DNA from 3 places in the Sporosarcina sp. NPDC096371 genome. Region 2 is predicted to be linked to each of the others. Evidence: riboswitches for the same ligand, from Rfam matches in the RefSeq annotation. Region 2 holds a riboswitch; each other region holds the start of a gene.
The links. A riboswitch is a leader RNA that binds a small molecule or an ion and turns the genes downstream of it on or off. The one in region 2 is predicted to bind preQ1.
Positions count from the first base shown of each region.

Region 1: it holds a riboswitch for preQ1, as region 2 does, so the genes downstream of both, ACIQ0H_RS06955 (QueT transporter family protein) here and queF (preQ(1) synthase) in region 2, are expected to answer to the same signal.
Region 3: it holds a riboswitch for preQ1, as region 2 does, so the genes downstream of both, queC (7-cyano-7-deazaguanine synthase QueC) here and queF (preQ(1) synthase) in region 2, are expected to answer to the same signal.

Region 1 covers NZ_JBIWFE010000002.1:200,172-207,555, reverse strand. Annotated here, with positions in the region: gene ACIQ0H_RS06970 (ABC transporter permease) at 1-12, opposite strand, end outside; gene ACIQ0H_RS06965 (ABC transporter permease) at 12-947, opposite strand; gene ACIQ0H_RS06960 (peptide ABC transporter substrate-binding protein) at 1,070-2,731, opposite strand; PreQ1 riboswitch class I at 3,050-3,095, shown strand; gene ACIQ0H_RS06955 (QueT transporter family protein) at 3,103-3,603, shown strand; gene ACIQ0H_RS06950 (excisionase family DNA-binding protein) at 3,695-3,925, shown strand; gene ACIQ0H_RS06945 (BCCT family transporter) at 4,100-5,593, shown strand; gene ACIQ0H_RS06940 (homoserine dehydrogenase) at 5,810-6,796, opposite strand; gene ACIQ0H_RS06935 (homoserine O-acetyltransferase family protein) at 6,754-7,384, opposite strand, start outside.
Region 2 covers NZ_JBIWFE010000003.1:502,813-510,196, forward strand. Annotated here, with positions in the region: gene ACIQ0H_RS11090 (S66 family peptidase) at 1-746, shown strand, start outside; gene ACIQ0H_RS11095 (hypothetical protein) at 930-1,358, shown strand; gene recQ (DNA helicase RecQ) at 1,526-3,304, shown strand; gene ACIQ0H_RS11105 (queuosine precursor transporter) at 3,353-3,997, opposite strand; gene queF (preQ(1) synthase) at 4,014-4,511, opposite strand; PreQ1 riboswitch class I at 4,596-4,639, opposite strand; gene ACIQ0H_RS11115 (MFS transporter) at 4,666-5,832, opposite strand; gene ACIQ0H_RS11120 (diaminopimelate dehydrogenase) at 6,018-7,004, shown strand; gene ACIQ0H_RS11125 (nucleoside 2-deoxyribosyltransferase) at 7,094-7,384, shown strand, end outside.
Region 3 covers NZ_JBIWFE010000009.1:102,504-109,887, forward strand. Annotated here, with positions in the region: gene queE (7-carboxy-7-deazaguanine synthase QueE) at 1-703, opposite strand, end outside; gene queD (6-carboxytetrahydropterin synthase QueD) at 700-1,125, opposite strand; gene queC (7-cyano-7-deazaguanine synthase QueC) at 1,122-1,787, opposite strand; PreQ1 riboswitch class I at 1,795-1,838, opposite strand; gene ACIQ0H_RS18975 (C40 family peptidase) at 1,969-2,586, opposite strand; gene hpaB (4-hydroxyphenylacetate 3-monooxygenase, oxygenase component) at 2,905-4,344, shown strand; gene ACIQ0H_RS18985 (AbgT family transporter) at 4,661-6,199, shown strand; gene ACIQ0H_RS18990 (OsmC family protein) at 6,216-6,638, shown strand; gene ACIQ0H_RS18995 (helix-turn-helix domain-containing protein) at 7,103-7,384, opposite strand, start outside.

The sequences.
Region 1 (7,384 bases), on a different contig from region 2:
CACCTGTGTCATTATTGATTGGCCCCCTTTCCAGTTACTTTTATCCGCGGATCAATCCATCCATAAATCAGATCCACAACCAAAATTGAAACGAGTAAAAGGGCGCTAAAAAACACAGTAGTTCCCATGATCACGGTATAATCCCGATTCGTAATACTCACCACAAACTCATTGCCGAGACCAGGAATCGCAAATATTTTTTCAATGATAAAACTTCCTGTTAAAATACCAGCAACTAACGGCCCTAAATAGGATACAACCGGTAATATCGCATTTCGCAGCGCATGTTTGTATATTACAACACGTTGGGATAGTCCCTTGGATTTTGCTGTTTTTATATAATCTGCACTTAACACTTCGAGCATGCTTGAACGCATAAGTCGTGCAATAAAAGCAAGGGGTGTTGTCGCCAAAGCAATTGCCGGTAAAATGGTATGGGCAAATGATTCAAATCGGGCAATCGGGAGCGCTTCCAACTTAATCGCAAATATAAATTGTAAAATGGTAGCCATGATAAAACTGGGTACCGAAATCCCCAATATCGCGATAACCATGACCACATAATCCCCTGTCTTGTTATGCCTAACGGCAGCTATCGCACCAAATAACACCCCAAAAGCCAAAGCTATTAAGATGGCTTCTAACCCTAATATTAATGAGTAAGGGAAACTTCTTTTTATGATATCCGTCACTTGTTGCCCTTCATATTTAAACGAAGGACCAAAATCAAATTTGGCGGCATTGATCAGATATTTCACATATTGTTCGTGCATCGGATCGTTGAGTCCATACGCTTCTTTCATTTGTTCTTCAATCGCAGGTGACGTTTTCCTTTCAGATGTAAACGGCCCCCCTGGAGCTAATTGCATTAAGGCGAATGTGATTGTAATGATAAAAAAAAGAGACAGCAATATATAACCAATCCGTTTCAATAGGTACCTAGCCAAATGACATCACCTCCATAATCCATTGGATAATGTAAAACGTAAACCATAGGCGTGTGTTCACATATTTAACCCAAAAAGAGGGATGATACTAGTATCACCCCTATGAATCTTATACATATCGCTTACTCAATATAGCCCCACTTGTATTGAACTAGGCCCAATGGTGATACTTCAACGTTTTTCACATACTCTTTATTCGTCCATACGTTTGTATAGAAATAGACTGGTGCTAATGGTAAATCCTCCATAAAAATATCTTCCGCTTGACGCAACAACTTTTCACGTGCAGCCGGGTCTGTTTCTACTCTCGATTGTTTTAGCAATGCTTGATAATCAGCATTCTCCCAGTTTGTATAGTTGTTTCCACCGACTGTTTCAAAGATTTCTAGGAAGTTGATCGCATCGTTAAAGTCGGCGAGCCAACCCATCCGACCAATCTGGAAGTTGCCTGCACCCATAGAGTCCAGATAGACAGCCCATTCCTCATTGTGAAGCTCTACATTAACGCCAAGATTCTCTTTCCACATATCCTGTACGGCTTGAGCGATAGCCCCATGTGCCTCACTCGTGTTATAGGAAAGCTTGATCGGAGGCAATTCGGTTAGACCTAACTCTTCCAAGCCTTTCGCCAAGTATTTTTTTGCTTCTTCTGCATCATTATCATTAAAGTAGCCTTTTGCATTCTCTTCAAAGATCGAAGGTGGTACTAACGCCATCCCTGGTTGTTGTTCACCTTGTGTAATATTCGTTACAATGCCTTCACGGTTGATGGCCATTGCAAATGCTTTACGAATATTCGCATTGGTAAATGGTGCTTCCTTTGTGTTAAATGCGTAGTAATACACGCCAGCAAGTGGAGATATATTCAATAGACCCTCTTTCTTATATGCCGGAATGGCTGCCAAAGGGATGGAATCTGTTGGTGAACCTAACCAGTCCAATTCTCCTTGGTCATACATTTGTTTTGCTGTATTTTCGTCATCAATCATCAGCATCGTAATTGTTTCCAACTTAACGGTCTCTGCATCCCAATACTCAGGATTTTTCTTTAATACAATGATGTCTTTATGTTTCCATGTGTCCATCAAGAAAGGACCGTTCGTTACATAATTTGCGGATACATCATGTGCCCAATCTTTATTCGCTTCTACTACTTGGTGATTGACAGGGAAGAACGTATAGAATGCCGTTAATTCAAGGAAGTAAGCTGTTGGTTGCGCCAACTCGACGACTAATGTTTTATCGTCTTCTGCTGTAATTGCTACATCGTCCAAAGAACCGCCTTGTTCTTTTGCGGCTTCCGCACCTTTAATCATATACAATTGGTAAGCATAATCTGTTTCAGCGTTCGCTGGATCTAATACCCATTTCCATGCATATTCAAAGTCTTGGGCTGTTACTGGATCTCCATTTGACCATTTTGCATCTGGACGAATTTTGAACGTATACGTCAACCCGTCCTCAGACATTTCAGCAGTTTCAGCCATCGCTTCTTCTATTTCCCCTTGTTGGTTCACGCGCATCAAACCTTCAAACGTCTGGTTCAATACTGCACCAGAAGTTGTATCTGTCGCCAGACCCGGGTGTAGGGAAGGTGGCTCTGTTTTAATGTTTACATTCAACTTCTGTTCTACTACCGCCGGCTTTTCGACATTCGTATCCTCTGTTTTGTCATCTTCTTCTTTTTCTTTACTCGTCTCATTCTTGTCCCCACCGCAGGCAGCTAAAAATAGACTCATCACAAAAACCAAAGCTAGAAGTAATGACCACTTTTTCAATTTCATAAAGGACCTCCTCATACTTTTTTTGTCTTCTCGCAAACTGATGATTTCAATTTGCACCGTGAGTCACTATACTCTCAAATGATGATTGAATATTACAACATATTAATATTCTTTTACATTTATCGATATTTGTCATAGAAGCGTTGAGGGGTGAATATCTATATAAGTTAAAGTTAATTTGATACACCTTGCAAAGGTAACAGAAATGCCCATCACCCTAGTGGTACAACAAGGTGCAGAATACTACGGAGTTTTCTTACATTTCCTTCACACATATACAAAGTAAATAGACTATGATATGCTGTTATGCAGGCTTTTTGCCCCGTGGTTCGTAGACCATCCCACGATAAAAAACTAAGGAGAAATGAATAATGAAAGTCAAAACTCTAGCAACCAGCGGGATTATTGCCGCTTTGTATGTTGCTGTCACATTTTTAGTCGCACCATTTGGATTCACACTCATTCAATTCCGTATTTCTGAGATGTTCAACCATCTTATCGTTTTTAACAAGAAATATATTTTCGGTATTGTCATCGGTGTATTTATCGCTAACTTGCTCTTTTCACCAGTAGCGGTTGATATTATTTTCGGAGTATTGCATTCATTAATCGCTCTGTCTATTACGATTTTTACCACGAAATTTATAAAGGGAATCTTCAAAAGAATGCTAGTGAACACAGTCGTCTTTACGCTCCTGATGATTATCATCGCATTTCAACTTAGCTTCTTTGCAGATATTCCAGAATTTAATGGACTACCGTTCCTTATCATCTATCTAACCCTTGCAATCGGTGAATTCGTTGTCATGGCAGTTGGGATTCCACTTATGATGGCTTTGAACAAACGCCTAAACTTCAAAAAACTTATCTAAACGTTATTCAGTGCGTTATTGATCTTATCTATCCCCTCCATTTCACTTGCCTTAATTGAAATAGAGGGGATTTTTTAAGGAGATGTGTCAATTGTATATAACAATCGAAGAAGCAGCTGAGCACTTGAGTATGCCAGTCGGACAAATCCAAAAGTATGTGCTTGAAGGCCGTATTCGCTCCGTTCATGACGGTGAACAATTTCTCATTAACAAAGCTCAATTCGGTCTCTATTTTGAACAACTTAAAGCATTAAAACAGCAAATGGATGACTGGCGTAACGAACCCATTCCGGCCGATCGCGATATAAAAGATGAAGATTGAAAAACCGGCTAAGGACATAGATGTCTTTAGCCGGTTTTTCTGCTACTTCGCGAAATATAGGTATAATCGGGAACGAATAAGGGGAAACTGTTCTCATCAAATGGTTGCTTTCAAAACGTTTTGCTAGTATAGTTGGACACTGTCTCTAAATGACCAGCAATTCAAGGGGGAAGTATGAAGAAAATTTCAAATGTCTTTTATATCGCAATTGGGCTGATTACTTTAGTCGTCATATATGGCGCGTTATCACCCGCAAGTTTCGAAGCCTTCACGGCAAACGCCAAAAACTTCGTTGCATCACGGTTCGGTTGGTATTACATGTTACTCATGTCATTCACAGCCATACTCAGTGTCTATTTCATTTTTAGTCCATACGGAAAGATCCGTCTTGGTAAAGATAGCGATCGTCCACAGTTTTCAACAGTCTCCTGGATTGCCATGCTATTTTCGGCCGGAATGGGAATCGGGGTCGTATTTTACAGTGCAGCTGAACCATTATCCCATTTCGCAATCAATCCCGCGACGGAAGATCCCAATACGGATGCAGCTTTTAAAGAAGCTTTGCGCCAGTCTTTCTTCCACTGGGGATTCCATGTGTGGGCTATGTACGGAGTTCTTGCCTTATCACTCGCCTTCTTCCAGTTCCGCAAAGGGGAACCGGGATTAATTTCAGCAACATTGAAGCCGATCTTCGGTAAAAAGATGGAGGGGCCATGGGGCATTTTCATTGATGTACTTGCCGTTTTCGCGACATCGTTCGGAGTCGCCACTACGCTCGGCTTCGGTGCTGTTCAAATTAATGCAGGCCTGCATTACTTATTTGACGTAACCATCGGCATTAAATCACAGTTTGTCATCATTGCGGTCGTTACCGTTTTATTCGTCGCATCCGCCTGGTCCGGTCTGAGCAAGGGCATCAAGTACTTGTCGAATACGAACTTGGTACTTGCATTCGTCCTACTCGGCTTCATCATCATTCTCGGGCCTACGCTACTCATTTTCAATATGTTCACCGATTCACTTGGCGGCTATATCGCTAACCTGATTCCCATGAGTTTCGGCACCGCACCTTTGGACTCAACTGATCGTGAATGGTTAGATGGGTGGACAATTTTCTACTGGGCATGGTGGATTTCATGGGCACCCTTTGTTAGTATGTTCATCGCCCGTGTTTCAAAAGGCCGTACCATCAGAGAATTCATGATTGGTGTACTCGTTGCGCCTACATTACTCGGGACATTTTGGTTTTCAGCGTTCGGGACAACGGCGATTGATATCCAGAAAAAGGGCCTCGTTGATTTAACGATTCCTTCAACAGAGTTGACCATTTTTGAAATGTTTAATGTCATGCCCATGTCGCTCTTTATATCCATCTTAGCGATCTTTTTAATCGCTTCGTTTTTCATCACTTCAGCAGATTCAGCGACATTCGTCCTTGGCATGCAGTCCACGAACGGTTCGTTGACGCCATCGAACCCCGTCAAACTTACTTGGGGTATCATCCAATCGACAATCGCCGTGATTCTGCTATCTGTAAATGGGCTCACAGCATTACAAAATACCATTATCATCGCGGCGCTACCGTTTTCTTTCGTTATGCTACTGATGATTGTGTCGTTGCTGAAAGCTTTGAAAGCGGAATTAAAATTAATAAAACAAAAGAAATAATATAAGAAAGGGCTCCCTCGAACGAAGGAGCCCTTTCTTGCTGTCTAAAATCTCACGAAAAAAATACCTCATGAATTTCAATGAGGTACCTACTATACATGTCGAATTAAAAACCCTTACTAACAACGCTCAGCGCTTAAGGAAGGATTGAACTACATCCTTCCCCGGATGCCTTCGCTGGAGATTATGTGAAAATCATAGGTTCAACATATATAATTAACTCGTTACAACTACCGCTTCGCGTTTCCCAACGATCTGTAAAAGGTCTCCAACCATCGCACTTGCTGTCGGGTACATTCCCGCACCTGGACCAATGAGTGTAAGGGCCCCGAGGTGATCAGTGTCGACGATAATTGCGTTATCCACACCATCCACGCCATATAACGGATGTTCAGGTCCAATCAGGACAGGCCCAACGCTACCGTGTAGTGCTCCGTTTTCATCTAACGCAATATCGGCCACATGGCGATAACGTAATTTCCCTGCCGATGCATCCTTCACAGCTTCAATCGTTACGCCATCAATCCCGACAATCGGGACGTCTTGCCAATCCGGTTGCCTGCCAAATGACAATGCGCTTAAAATCATCAGTTTTCGGAATGCATCTTTACCACCTATATCATCTGTCGGGTCTGCTTCTGCGTAACCGAGTACCTGCGCCTCGTGAAGCGCCGCTTCAAATGGAATTCCCTCTTCCCGCATTTTCGTGAGGATGAAATTCGAGGTACCATTAAAAATCCCACGAATGCGTCGCACACGATCTGTCGGCAGCAAACCCGAAATCGTCCGGATAATCGGTACGCCACCTGCTGTCGTTGCTTCGTAACAAACCTGAACGCCGCGGAAAGCTGCATGTTTTAATAAGGCTGGCCCATGTTGAGCAAACATCGTCTTGTTCGCTGTAATCACATGACACCCTTTTTCAATGGCTTCCGATAGATAACTATAAGCCGGCTCTTCCCCAACAATCGCCTCAAAAACAACGTCGATATCGCCAGTTGCAAAAATTTCTTGGACATCATCCGTTATCCTAGTTCCCGGTGTGGCAAGGCGCTCTTTCGCCGTATCACGCACAAGAATAGATACGATATCGATCGTATGCCCTGTCTCTTTCTTAATCTCTTCTTTTCTTTCATTCAAAATCCTGTAAATGCCTTCGCCTACAGTGCCGAAACCGAGTATAGCGACTTTGATTGACGGCATATCGCCACCTCCATAAATTGTGTAATCATAAATCCCCATTTTTCAAACTCTGTCGAAAAACCTGCATGCCCATATTCTGTATTAATCAAAATATAGCTAGAATCTTCAACAAGACGTGTAAACGCCTGAATATCTGCCGTTGGATAAATCACATCATGCGTAAACGCGAGTGCAACTACTTTTGCCGATATTTGACGGGCAGCACTTACAACGCCACCCCGTCCGCGACCGATATCATGCGTATTCATGGCGCGGAGTAGTGTGTAATAACTATTAGGATCAATTCGTTTCACCAAAGCGGGGCCTGTATAATTACGCTCGTTAAAACCCGCATCACGACCAATTGCATGTAAACCAGCTCCGTACGCACCAAGCGTCGGCGTGACGGCCATTGGTATGAGAAGATCCATATCCTCTGCATATAAGATGCCCCATTCAAGTACCTGCATGCCCCCCAGTGCCGCACCAATAACTGCTCGCAGTCGCCGGATCCCCAACTCCGTCAGTGCCTTACGTTCCGCATGTACCATATCCCGGATTGTTACCTCTGGAAATAAGTCACCATACAATTCACCCGTAGATGGATTA
Region 2 (7,384 bases):
AAATTTTACCTTTAATCGATTACGATGACCTAGAACAAAAATGGATTGTCGGCTATTCGGACATCAGTACACTTCTGTTACCGATTACGTTGATAACAGGTATTGCAACAGTTCACGGTACGAACTTCGTCGATTTGAGAAGTGACGACTGGGATCCCGTGACATCTACCTTTTTAGAGGTACTGGAGGCTGCAGGGGGAGATACGATTATCCAGCAATCGTCTGAAAAATATCAATCGAAGTGGCAGCATTCTGAGCCTCCAGATCCTTATGTATTTAAACTCGATCAGCCAACAGAGTGGAAAACTATAAGTGGCCAACCCGTTCAATTCGAAGGACGCATCTTGTCCGGTTGTATCGATACAGTTCGCCATCTTGTCGGAACGCCTTTTGGTGACATCAGGGCTTTCCAGGAAAAGTTCATTGCAGGCGATAAAATGATTTGGGCACTTGAAAATTGTGATATGGATGCACCTGATTTTTACCGTTCCCTTCTTCAGTTACACAATGCTGGGTGGTTCGATCATACGGCAGGAATTATTTTCGGGAGAACAGCCGCTGGTCAGGCAAAAGGTGGGTTCACGGATATTGATGCGATGGAACGGTTGGCTAAGTTAACGGACATTCCGATTGTCTATGACGCGGATATTGGACATGTCCCTCCGCAAATGACATTCGTCAATGGTGCTTTCGCGAAAGTCGAAGTGGCACAAGGAAAAGCGACTATGAAGATGACATTTATTTGACACGGATCCATTACGTATAGGCGTAATGGATTCAAGTCTTTATGGAATAAAAGATTCATCTTTTAGGACGGACTATCATTTCAAAATGCAATCTAATCTGGTATTGTTAGTGTATGTTTATTTCTAAAACAGTAGGGTTAAAACTTCTACTGAAACGTATTTGATAATGAAAGGTTGATTAAAATGGCAGTACCTAAATCGGGACCGGCATTGAAACAGCTTCATTCACATAATACGATTCACGAAGGCAACTTGGCAGGTGCGATTGATAATACGAATGATATGATGGATTATCTAAATAAAGGTGATTTGGAAACTGCCAATAGAGCCACAGATGCGCTTGTAGACTACTGGCAGACGCATATTATTGCACATGCTGATTCGGAAGAAGCTGGATTTTACGAGGAAGTAACCGTAAAAAGGCCAGAATTGAAAGAGGCCGTAATCCAGTTGACGCGAAATCATGAATTACTATGTATCATCGTCAAGGATATCGAGGAACTTCGTACTATAGAGAATCTGAGTTCAGGTGTACTTCACCGGTTCCATTCATTACTAGTCGTCAATGAAATACATAGTCGTGACGAAGAAAGATTGCTTTTTTTAATCTGAGTTAGCAGTACACATCCAATTCTAATTCACTAATACTGCGAGTAGGACAAGCACTCGATGAAGATAATTTTTACAGGAGTGTAATTGATGAACAAGCACCTATTCCGGTGCTTTTTTCTTCGTAAAGGCTCTAGGCACCTTGCACTTTTCTTAAGAATAACGAGGAGATGGTTAGAATCGAAAAAGCTTTACACATTTTAACAACGTATTTTGGATATCCTTCTTTTAGAACGGGACAGGAACAAGTGATTCGTGGTGTCATGCAAGGGCAGGATACTCTTTGTGTCATGCCGACAGGCGGCGGGAAATCGGTTTGTTACCAAGTACCAGCGCTTGTGATGGAAGGGACAGTTCTTGTCATCTCACCACTTATTTCCCTCATGAAAGACCAAGTGGATGCGCTCCATCAAGTGGGCATCCCAGCGGCTTATATTAATAGTTCAATGTCATCAGAAGAATATTTCGGCACAATGGAGTTAGCGGTGGAAGGCAAGTATCGACTGCTTTATGCAGCACCGGAAAGGCTTGACTCTCCAGCCTTTAAAAATCAGTTACGTCAAATGTCCATTCCGATGATTGCGATTGATGAGGCGCATTGTATTTCGCAATGGGGCCACGATTTCCGTCCAAGCTATCGCAATATTAGTAGCATTGTTTCGTTGTTTGATGAAAAGCCGGTTGTCTTGGCACTCACGGCAACTGCGACACCGGATGTCCGGGAAGATATTTGTCGGCAGCTTGGGATTAGTGAAGCTAACACGGTTATGACAGGCTTCGAGCGGGCAAACCTCACTTTTTCTGTTGTTAAAGGTCAGGACCGTGAGAAGTATGTGAAGGAGTATGTACAGAAAAATGATGGTGAAGCGGGTATCATTTATGCCGCTACGCGCAAAGCCGTTGATTCTGTGCATGAAACTTTGCGGAAAAGTGGAGTAGCCGTTGCGAAATATCATGCCGGTTTAGGAGACGTTGAACGACAAGCAGAGCAGGATAGATTCTTGATGGATGAAGCAACGGTGATGGTCGCAACGAATGCTTTCGGTATGGGGATTGACAAATCGAATATTCGTTATGTCATCCATTATCAAATGCCGAAAAACATGGAAAGCTATTATCAAGAAGCAGGCCGTGCGGGGCGGGATGGATTAGATAGTGAGTGTACATTATTGTTTTCATCACAAGATGTGCAAACGCAACGATTTCTGATTGATCAGTCACAAGATGAAAATCGTATCCCGGCGGAATTGGAAAAATTGCAATCGATGATTGACTTTTGCCATACAGAAACCTGTCTGCAAAAATTCATCATTACCTATTTTGGGGAAACGGACGTAGTCAATTGTGGTCGCTGTGCAAATTGTACTGATACACGAGAAAGTTCAGATGTCACGGTGGATGTCCAAAAAGTACTATCCTGCGTCATCCGTATGAAACAACGCTTTGGTAAGACGATGATTGCACAAGTGTTGACGGGATCGCGCAATAAGAAAGTACTTGAATTTGGTTTCGAAAAGCTGCCTACATATGGCTTGATGAAAGACCGGAGCGCTAAAGACATCTCCGATTTCATCGAATTTATTATTTCGGAAAACTACCTTGGTGTTGAACATGGGCAATTCCCAATTATTTATGTCAGCGAGCAAGGGAAAGATGTATTAACAGGTGACGTAAAAGTGCATCGCAAAGTGTCTGTGATTACTAAACAAATTACAGCTGATAATCCATTGTTCGAGCAGCTTCGGGCACTTCGCCGCCAGATGGCGCAAGATGCTGGCGTGCCGCCTTTCGTTGTCTTCTCGGATAAAACATTGCAAGACATGGCGACAAGAATGCCCGTGACAGATGAGGGATTCCTTGAGGTACATGGCGTCGGTCAGGCTAAACTAGAGCGCTATGGTGAAGCATTTATGGAAGAAATAAAATTATATACTGTACAAAATGCATAAAAAGAGTAGGCGCATGAATGAACCATGTGCCTACTCTTTTTGCGTTTGCTATAGGGGCCGTGCAGGAATAGATTCTATCGTATTTTTGGATTCTCTCTTCCTACAAATCGAGACCAATAGATAGACAATCGGTGTATCCAAAATGGCTACGACAAATTTGAACACATATTGTGTTGCGATAAGTGTTAGCAATGCGCCAAGTGGCATAATCCCATAAAAAGCGATGGTGATGAAAATGGCTGTATCGACGAGTTGACTTGCCATTGTCGAAGCATTGTTGCGTATCCACAATTTCTTTTCACCGTGACGACTTTTCAGTTTGTTGAAGATCATTACATCGAGATTTTGACTGACAAGGTAAGCTACAAGGCTAGCGATTGTCACACGGAATCCAGCGGTGAAAATCGTTTCGAATGCTTGTTGATTTTCATAATAAGGTGCTGCCGGCAATTGAATCGCAATCCAGATAAAAATAATGGCGAAAAGTTGTGTAAGGAAGCCGGTTAGTACGGTGCGGTGCGCGGCCTTTTTTCCATATACTTCTGTAATGACGTCAAGAATCGGATATGTGAACACATAGACAATTACCGCGGCAGGTAAGACAATCCAGCTACCTACACTAAACAATTTAACGGCCAATATGTTAGATAAAATCAATAGCCCAACGAAAATCCCATTTAAATAATAGAGCATGTGTGAGACCTCCTGGTTATCGGTTATCGATGTTTTCCGGATACATATCATGGTTCATCATCCGGTAATCTGCCATTTTTTCGTATTTTGTTCCAGGTTTTCCAAAGTTGCAGTAAGGGTCGATAGACAAACCACCGCGTGGTGTGAATTTCCCCCATACTTCGATGTAACGAGGTTCAATCAATTTGATTAAATCATTCATGATGATATTGATGCAATCTTCATGGAAATCACCGTGATTTCGGAAGCTAAATAGATATAGCTTGAGCGATTTACTTTCCACAAGCTTTTTATCTGGGACAAAACTAATGTAGATAGTCGCAAAGTCAGGTTGTCCTGTCATCGGACAAAGTGATGTAAACTCCGGGCAGTTGAATTTTACAAAGTAATCGCGATCGACATGCATACTATCAACCGACTCTAAAATTCCCGGGTTGTACTCATACAAGTACTTCGTGTTTTGATTGCCAAGTAACGTTAAATCGTTCAATGTTGCTTCATCTCTTCCAGCCAATAAAAAAACCTCCCATAAATTTTGTCAGGGAGGGTCATAAACGCCGAAAAAAAAGCCATGTCAAATGGACATGGCGAAGTATCGTCATCCATAGTTTTTTTAAGAGGGTCGCTATGAACCTCTCCCAGACGGGGTATTCGTTTCGTCTCTGACATTAACCGACTTGCGATGATTTGTCAATAGACCTATTTTTTTTCATGCCCAGAAGTGCATACAGGGCTACAGCTAACAAAATAATACCTGTCAGCATAAATCCGCCTTTGTATGTCAGGTCGAGGAATCCGATGACGCTAGATCCGGCAACGACACCAATCGAGAAGAAAGCATAGAAGTAGCCGTATGCTTTCCCACGGAACTCAGCGGAAGATGAGTCGATGAGCAAAGAGTTGATGGAAGGGAACAGGAAGGCGAATCCAGCTCCGTATATGGCCATCGCAATGTACAAGTAATTCAATTGTTCAATCTGACTTAGAAACAACATCGCCAATCCCATTAGGGAAATACCGAAAGCCAATGTGACCATTGGGCGGACCCGGTCAAAAATTCGGTTAACAGGCAATAAAAAGATCAAAATCGCGATAACACCGAATGTACTTAGTAACAGGCCGCTTGTTTTTGTATCAAAGCCAAGTGCTGCCACTTTGAGAGGTAATACGAGTGCTAGTACACCCTGTGAGAACATTAAAAAGAATGCACCCGCAAATGCGCGTACCATACCCGGATGTTGGAACAAATACCTGACTTTGAATTTTTGTCCCTGTGCAGTAGAATCTTTTGGAACATAAGTAAATGAGCGAAGGACAAAAAATGCAGCGATTGCCAGTACAAGCATGATACCGCCGTTAACTGCCATGATGAAAGGTGTACTTGTCTTGGCTGCGACAATCCCCCCATAGGCTGGCCCAACGATTGCGGCCAATCCAACAAAGGCTCCAGAAATAGCAACACTTTTTCCGCGCTTCGACCCTTCTGCGCGATTTGCGAGGAAAGTGAAAGCTGCAGGGACAATTAGCCCTTCCATAAATCCATGGACAAAACGAACACCAAGTAATGACAAGGGTCCGGATGCGAAAGAATAGAGGAAAAGTGATAATGCGGCTGCAAAAAGTCCGACTAACAGAATCATAAATGGACCTTTCTTATCCGTCATAAAGCCAGAAATAATATTCCCAATCGTATTGGAGAATGAATACAAACCAACTGCAAGACCTATTAAAAATGGCGATGCGCCAAGAGATAATGCAAACGGACTCATGACAGGTAATTGTGAAAATAAGTCGAAAAACGAGAAGAATACGATAAGATAAACAAAACCACGCATAATGAAGCCTCTTTTCATTTGAATATACCGTCCTCTACCTTACCATTTTTCATGCTTGATTGGAAAAGGATAGATTGTGAACAATTATTCGCTGCCTTACATGATATTCACAAATCCATTAGGACGTATTTGATTGATAGGTTATTATGCGCTAAAATCAAAAGATAGAGAATTTTGAAAGGGGAATGACGATGACAATCAGAGTTGGAATTGCGGGTTACGGAAATTTAGGACGAGGTGTAGAATACGCCATTGGTCAACACGAAGATATGGAATTGGTTGGAGTGTTCACAAGGAGAAGTCCTGCCGATGTGCAGTTACTAAATAATAATGTACCGGTTCATAAAATGGACGATATCCAAAACTTCACGGAGGCAATCGATGTCCTTATTCTGTGTGGTGGATCGAAAAATGATTTACCTGAACAAGGCCCGGCATTAGCTGCACTGTTTAACACAGTAGATAGCTTCGATACACATGCAAAAATTCCTGATTATTTCGGTGCAGTTGATGCGACTGCAAAACCGAATGGTAAGACAGCTATTATTTCTGTTGGCTGGGATCCAGGTTTATTCTCCATCAATCGTTTATACGGAGAAGCGATTCTTCCGGAAGGTGCGACATACACATTTTGGGGGAAAGGCTTGAGCCAAGGTCATTCCGATGCGGTTAGGAGAATTCCAGGTGTCAAAGGGGCTGTACAATATACGATTCCTGTTCCTGATGCAGTGGACCGCGTGCGTAGCGGATCATTACCAGAACTGTCAACACGCGAAAAGCATACGCGCGATTGCTATGTTGTGTTACAAGAAGGCGTGGATACCGAGGAAGTCAAACAGGCGATCGTTACAATGCCTGATTACTTCACGGATTATGATACAACGGTGACATTCATTACTGAAGAGGAATTGAAACGCGATCATTCTGCGATGCCTCACGGTGGCTTTGTTATTCGTAGCGGTAAAACAGGCGAAGGAACTGCGCAAGTGATGGAGTATTCATTGAAACTCGATAGCAATCCAGAGTTCACTTCAAGCGTTCTTGTTGCTTACGCTCGTGCGGCTTATCGTTTGAATCAAAACGGAGATACTGGCGCGAAAACAGTATTTGATATTGCACCTGGTTTGTTGTCACCGAAAAGTGCAGCGGATTTACGTAAAGAATTGCTGTGATTAATAAATTGTATATCTGATGATTTACTATGGCGTTACCTTGCTTATTGAGGTAACGCTATTTTACTAGAGTTAAAGGGGCGGAGTGTATGAAGTTTTATGTTGCATCGGGTTTTCAGAATAAAGAGGCGGTACACTTTGTGAGTGAAAATTTAATAGAAGCAGGCCATATACATACATATGATTGGACAAAAAATGAGAGGGCCTCGACCCTTGAAGAATTAAAGGCAATTGGTGAAGAGGAGAAAAACGCTATACTCGCATCTGATGTTGTTATCGTATTATTACCAGCAGGAAAAGGGAGTCATATCGAATTAGGAATTGCACTAGGTAGAGGGAAGAAAATCTTTTTGTATTCGGCTGATGAAAAAGTGAATGAT
Region 3 (7,384 bases), on a different contig from region 2:
CCCCGCGTTTATTCCCCCATACAAGGGCGTGTAGCTGAGGCAGCACTTTGGCATCATTCATGATTGGCGAGCGCACTGCTAGATCAATCAGCCACTCATACCGTTTCAGTAAGGCCGACACAAGAACTGCGTCATCGGTCGTTGACGTATCATCGTTCCCGTTCTGTAAAAAGAAAGGGAATGACGGATAGCGAAGATGAATCTCTTCGGCAAACTTGAAATCTACTTCGTCAAAAATGACGATTTTCAGGCTGGCGTTTGCATCTGTTAACTTGTCCATAAACGTATCCAGTTTGCCGAAATCTGTAGTCATACCAGAGCTCGGTGGTTTCGGGGACAGCGTGATATCATCTATATTTAATAACCAGTCTTGCCAGAAAGAAGCTTGCGTTTCAACGGCGACTTTCCAACCTTTTGCATGGCACAGGTCGACGAGTTCGCCAATGCCTTTATGAAGGGCGGGATTCCCGCCTGATATCGTTACATGGGAAAAGGATTTCCCGCCGATTGACAGAAGTTCCTCTATAATTTCACTTGGTTGTTTCGAAGTACTGTGTCCCGAACCGTCCCATGTAAAACTAGAATCGCACCACGAACAAGAATAATCGCAACCGGCTGTCCGGACAAACATCGTTTTTTGCCCAATGACCATGCCTTCCCCTTGAATCGTAGGACCGAATATTTCCATCACAGGGATTTTCATAGGATCTCCTCCTGTTCTGGCCGATAGACGACGTAACTTGTCGGTGTTTCTCGAACAATGACTTGAAGGCAGACCGGTTTATTGTCACGCATTTGAAGGACCTGATGAATCGATGTCCCAATCTGTTCCGCCAATCGTTCAGTCGTCGGAAAGACATTCTTGAATTCTGGATGATCATTCAATACGGAGTGATCATATTTATCGTGAATGAGGTTTTTTAGTTGTTTGAAATCGATTAGAAAACCGAGTGCATCCAACTCATTTCCTCCGATGGTTATATTAATATGGTACGTATGACCATGCATCACCTGGCATTTCCCGGCTTCTTCATTCGGAATGAAATGCGCTGCTGAAAAATGCATGTCTTTGTTTAATTCAAATCGATAGGCATGCTGCACAGACGGGTAAAATTGCTGCATCATTTAGTAGCACCTACTGACTTTCTAGATAAGTAAGCAGTGAGCCCTTCATTCCGTAACACACAGGCAGGGCAGTCCCCGCAACCTGAGCTCGGAACACCGTTGTAGCAAGTAAGGGTTTTCTCTTGGACGAAATCGAGCACATCCAGTTCGTCGGCCATTGCCCATACTTCGGACTTATCGAGCCACATAAGCGGCGTGTGGAGGACAAATCGTCCGTCCATTGCTAAATTCAATGTTACATTCAGTGACTTGATGAAATTATCACGGCAATCAGGATAACCGCTAAAATCCGTTTCGCTCACACCTGTGATTAAGTGCCGAGCCCCAATCGCATCTGCATAGACAGCCGCAAATGACAGGAATAGATGATTCCTACCGGGAACAAAAGTTGACGGCAATTCACCTTCTACTTCCTTCACGTCAATGTCATCCCGCGTTAAGGCGTTTGCAGATAACTGGTTAATCAGGTTCATATCCAGTACTTTGAATGAAACCCCAAGTTCCTTGGCGATTTCCTTTGCACATTCAATTTCAGCTGAATGGCGTTGACCATAGTCAAACGTCACCGTCGCGACTTCACTGAAATTTTTTAATGCCCAAAATAGGCATGTCGTACTGTCTTGGCCGCCACTAAAGACGACAACCGCTTTTTCATTTTTCATCATAAACAGCTCCTTAGTTTTTTAGAGAGGGAGTTTGCGAACCTCTTTTTTTGAACCTTGTTAATAATAGCATAAGTAGTGCGTGTAGGGGAGAAGGGAAGGAAAATAGGTAGTATGTACCCTATATTTGGCCAAAAGAGAATCCCTCCCCCATTCAATCATGAAGGGGGAGGGATTCTGTTTACAGTCGTTTAAAACTATGAAATTTTGATTTCCAATAACTGTTACTTAAGCTTGTGACTTGTGATTTCTTGCCACCAGCATGGACGAATTTATTGTCGCCAATGTAAATGCCAACGTGTGAAATACCTTTACGATATGTATTTTGGAAAAACACCAAATCACCAGGCTGGGGAGAGGTTACTTTCTTCGATTGTGCAAATTGGCTAAGCGTGGTGCGTGAGATGTTTTTACCAGATTTTTTGAAAGCATATTGGACGAATCCGCTACAGTCAAATCCGTTAATTGTAGTCCCACCAAATACATAAGGTATCCCTGTCAGCTTCATCGCCTGATTAACAATGCTTTTAGAAGCCGTTGATGGCTTAGCAGTGGATTTGTTTGCACTTGTCGAATTACTAGTCTTTGTCGATGTTTGTAAGACTTGTTTTGGATAGATGGTATCTGACTTTAAGTCATTCCATTTTTTAAGATTAGTTATGGATACATTGGTTGATTTTGAAATGTCCCATAACGACTCTCCGTTTTGGACAGTATGTGTGCTTGCTTCTGCATTAGTAGTTGTGATTCCGAATGCTAAAGAACCTGCTATGATTAGTGAATATGCTATTTTTTTCATTATGTAATTCAGCCACCTTTTCTATTAATCATTGATGAGTCAATGACTATAACTCTAATAGTAGGCAACGAGGCATCGTAATACAACGCTAGTTCGATTACAGATTCATGACACGTCCGTAAAAATTACGGGATATTTTGGGCATGCATCCAATGCTAGGGTGAAACAGGCAAGTTTCGTGCACTTGTATATGAATTCATCATGATTAAAGAGACTTTATAGGGACTACTTTGCACCCAAACGGTCACATGCGGTTAGAAATACTAATAGTATAAGTAGGTAAAGTTTACCTACAAACCAATCGTTGGGAGGCTGAATATGCCAGCTATTACGGGAAGGGATTATATCAATCGAATCGACGAGATGCAGACGAATGTTTGGGTAGATGGTCAACCAGTAATAGGTAAGATTTCCGAGCACCTCGCCTTTAAAGGCATTATGAAGAGCCAATCCGCCTTATACGATTTACAGCATGACTTGTCCTTACAAGACGTCATGACGTACCCGTCGCCAACAACTGGCAGGCGGGTAGGCATGTCCTTTTTACAGCCGACTACGATAGGGGATCTAGTGAACAGGAGAACCATGGTTCAACAATGGGCGCTATTGAACAATGGCATGATGGGGAGAAGTCCGGATTATATGAACACCGTATTAATGGCGCTGGCATCATCTGTTGATTTATTGGAAGGAAAAGAGAACTGCTTTCCTGAAAACGTACTAGCGTTTTATGAATATGCACGTGAAAATGATTTATCGTTGACACATACGTTCATCGATCCGCAAGTCAATCGGGCTCAATTCTATTTTGAGGAGGAAGGCGAGCCAATCGCTGCCAAAGTGGTAGAGAGGAACGAAACAGGTATCATCGTTAAAGGTGCACGGCTACTCGCAACACAGGGCGGCATTACAGATGAAATTCTCGTGATGTCAACAGGCGGGGGGAATGATAACGCAAATGGATTTGCCTTCGCGATTCCTAGCAATAGTGAAGGAGTCAAATTTGTGTGCAGGGAATCATTTGTCGGCGGAGATTCTACCTTTAACTATCCATTAAGTTCACGCTATGAGGAAATGGATTCGATTGTTGTATTCGACAATGTCTTGGTTCCGTGGGAGCGCGTGTTTTATTATGACAACATTGCAGTCGCCAACAGTTTTATGGCTTGTAGCTCATTTCTGCCCTTTACATTGCACCAAGTAGTTTCCAGGCAAATTATCAAAACGGAATTCGTGTTAGGCATCGTCCAGTCCATTATCGATACGATTAACATAGGCGCATACCAGCATGTTCAAGAAAAGGCTTCTGAAATTATCGTCGCATTGGAAACGATGAAAGCGTTAGTGATTAAATCAGAAGTGGAAGCCGAAAAAGATGAATCTGGATGGATGCGACCTGATCAGCGAACCTTACAAATCGCTGTCCATACCTTTCCACGTGTCTACCCACGCTTTACAGAAATCATCCAACAGCTCGGTGCAAGTGGATTGATGGCTATTCCAACAGAAAATGCATTCCAATCCGATATTCGAAAAGATTTGGATCAATATTTGCAATCTAAAGCTAACAACGCAGAGGACCGAGTGAAGATTTTTCGATTGGCATGGGATTTGACGATGAGTGCATTTGGCACGCGTGAAACGCTGTATGAACGGTTTTTCTTTGGTGATCCTGTGAGGCTGGCGGGACAGTTGTATCATCACTATGATAAGAAGCCGTTTGTGGAGCGGGTGAAGGGTGTTTTAGACATAGAGTGAATATTAGGAACGCCTGTTCTTTAGAGGCGGGTTTTCTGGCGACAATAAAACGGGAAAAAGGGCATTCTCATGGAGCGTAAATGGCTCAAGGGAATGTCCTTTTTGAGGTTCGTTTGGTTCATCTCTTTCGAGATTTAACTGAAATTCAGTCGTTAAGAATTCTCTTTGTTCGGCGTATATTATGTGGGAAATTATAATTTCAGCGTCCGATGATGATAAGTTTTAGTGAAGGTATTCAAAGCGAGGCTAGAATCTTGTTTCCGCATGCGACAAGCGGGTATACTTGTAACCACGTCTTACATAAAGGAGGATGCGGATGGGTCATTTAAAAAAATCCAAATCGATTCGAATGTTGAATTATATTGAAGAAAAAGGAAACAAATTGCCGCATCCTGTTACAATTTTCATGATTTTCACTCTCATAGTTATTGCCTTATCGCATATTTTTTATGTGATGGGGACAGGCGTTAGCTTTGAAGGGGTAAACAATGAAACAGGACAAATTGAAATGCTGACGGTCAAAGCGGTAAGTTTGCTTGTTCCCGAAGGCATTGCGTATATGTTTTCAAATGTTGTTGGAAACTTTACCTCTTTTGTGGCACTAGGGCCAGTACTTGTGGCTATGCTTGGGGTTGGAGTTGCTGAGAAAAGCGGCTATATCAGTGCGTTAATGACTAATACGGTGACAAAAGCGCCTAGGAGATTCGTGACACCGATCGTCGTGCTGATGGGTGTATTGTCCAATGTCGCCGCCTCAGTCGGTTATGTTGTGCTCGTACCACTCGGCGCCATCATCTTTTTAGGGTTTAAACGGCACCCGTTGGCAGGATTATCTGCTGCATTTGCCGGTGTTGCGGGAGGGTATTCGGCCAATTTGTTTTTAGGGACGAACGATCCACTGTTAAGCGGGATTACAACCGAAGCGGCGCACATATTGGATATCGGTTATGTTGTCAATCCGACAGACAATTGGTTTTTTATGTTCGTGTCAACGTTCCTCATTGTGATTATCGGAACGCTTGTAACGGATAAAATAATCGAGCCTAAATTGGGGACATACGTACCGGATGGAGCGGTGCAACAGCAAAACAAGATTTCTGCCCTGGAGAAAAAAGGACTGTTTTGGGCGAATCTTTCTATCCTCATTACTGTTATCGCAATTGCTCTTCTTATCCTTCCGGAAAACGGGATCTTGAGAGGCGAGGGTGGAAGCATTATCAAGTCGCCATTTATGAGCAGTATTATTTTCATCATGATGCTGGTCTTTTTAGTGCCAGGTGTCGTCTATGGATTCGTGACAAAGTCGGTCAAGAATGATAAAGATATCGCCAATTTAATGACATCCTCATTGGAAACGATGTCCGGATTCATCGTATTGATCTTTTTTGCCGCACAATTTGTGGCGTTATTCAATTATACAAATTTAGGGACAATCATTGCGGTGAAAGGCGCGGACTTTTTACAGTCCATCAATCTTGATGGCGCACCGTTGCTTGTCGCGTTGATTTTTATTACGACGATTATTAACTTATTTATCGCCGCGGATTCGGCGAAGTGGGCGATTATGGCTCCTGTTTTTGTGCCGATGTTCATGCAGATGGGCATTGCGCCAGAAGTGACTCAAGTGGCTTATCGGGTTGGTGATTCTGCGACGAATATTATTTCACCCTTGATGCCGTTCTTTCCACTTGTGGTAGCATTTGCGCAGCGCTATGGGAAGGAAAACGGCGTGGGGACAGTCATCTCGCTTATGCTGCCCTATTCCATTATCATTCTCATTAGTTGGACAATCTTCTTTATCATTTGGTATGTACTCGGTATTCCGGTCGGACCCGGAACTAATTTAAACTACTAAGAAAGGGTGGATAGATATGAAAGTTATGACTACATGGACAGGCGGACGTGCTTTTACAGCAGTCGGCGATTCAGGATATGACATTAATATGGATGCAACGGAATTGTACGGAGGTTTAGGGAAAGGGGCTACGCCTACCGAAATGCTACTCGGCGCCGTGGCAGGTTGCATTGGCATCGATGTGACGATGATCTTAAGACCTCATCTGGAAAAGATCAGCAAGATTGAAATTGTAACGGACGGAACGAGAAAAGAAGAACCCCCTAAAGGCTTTATCGCTATTGAGGTGACATTTATCATCGAGGGTGACATCGATAGTAAGAAAATTTGGAGGGCTATTCGCCTTGGAAAAGAGAAATACTGTTCTGTGTCGGATTCTTTAAAAGCTGATGTTCAGTTTAAATTGGTTTTGAATGGGGAAGAGCAGGAAGAGCTTTAAAATTAGACTGAAGGTTATAGTGCCACGCTATTTACCGGACCATTTATCATCATTGAACGTAAAGAGAAAAGTGCCTAGCATCCACCAATTTTGATTGGTATGGATGCTAGGCACTTTTTATATGATTAGCGAGCAAGAAAGGTGCCTGATTCTATTATTATTCAGACTTTATTTTGAACAAGGCACTACAAATTAAACAATCACTTTGCTGGGGGAAGGCTGTCAAAGGACAGCCTGTATCTTTATTTCCACGGGAAAGTTTAGAGGGGAAATAGAAAAAGGAGGCTATTTGTAAAGTAGGAAAATAGCCTCTTTTTTTAGTAGTTGTAATGAATTCATATCCCCCAAAATGGTGATAAGCAGATTGAGCAAAGAGTTTGGATTAAGATTATGAACAAAGTGGGGGACGGTTATTGGCTATAAACATTTAAGCCATCACTTGTGTATTTTTATATAACAAATTATCATAAAATCTGATAATATAAACCAAATTGAGTATCAAACCATAGCAGTTTGCTATGCTTACGTTTCGGGATACGTGTTTGTAATCCCCACTCAGGATACTGTTTAATAATCTGAACTTGATCACCTGTAGCGACAGCAATAAAAGATATATAATGCTCTTTTGTCATCGGATGGTCGCTTGATACAAACCATTCATGATCAATTTCTGTAATGGATAACTTGTTTTCCTCTGTTGCTTTCTTTGCTTCTAATAGTGCTAACTTTCTCCCACAGCACGATAC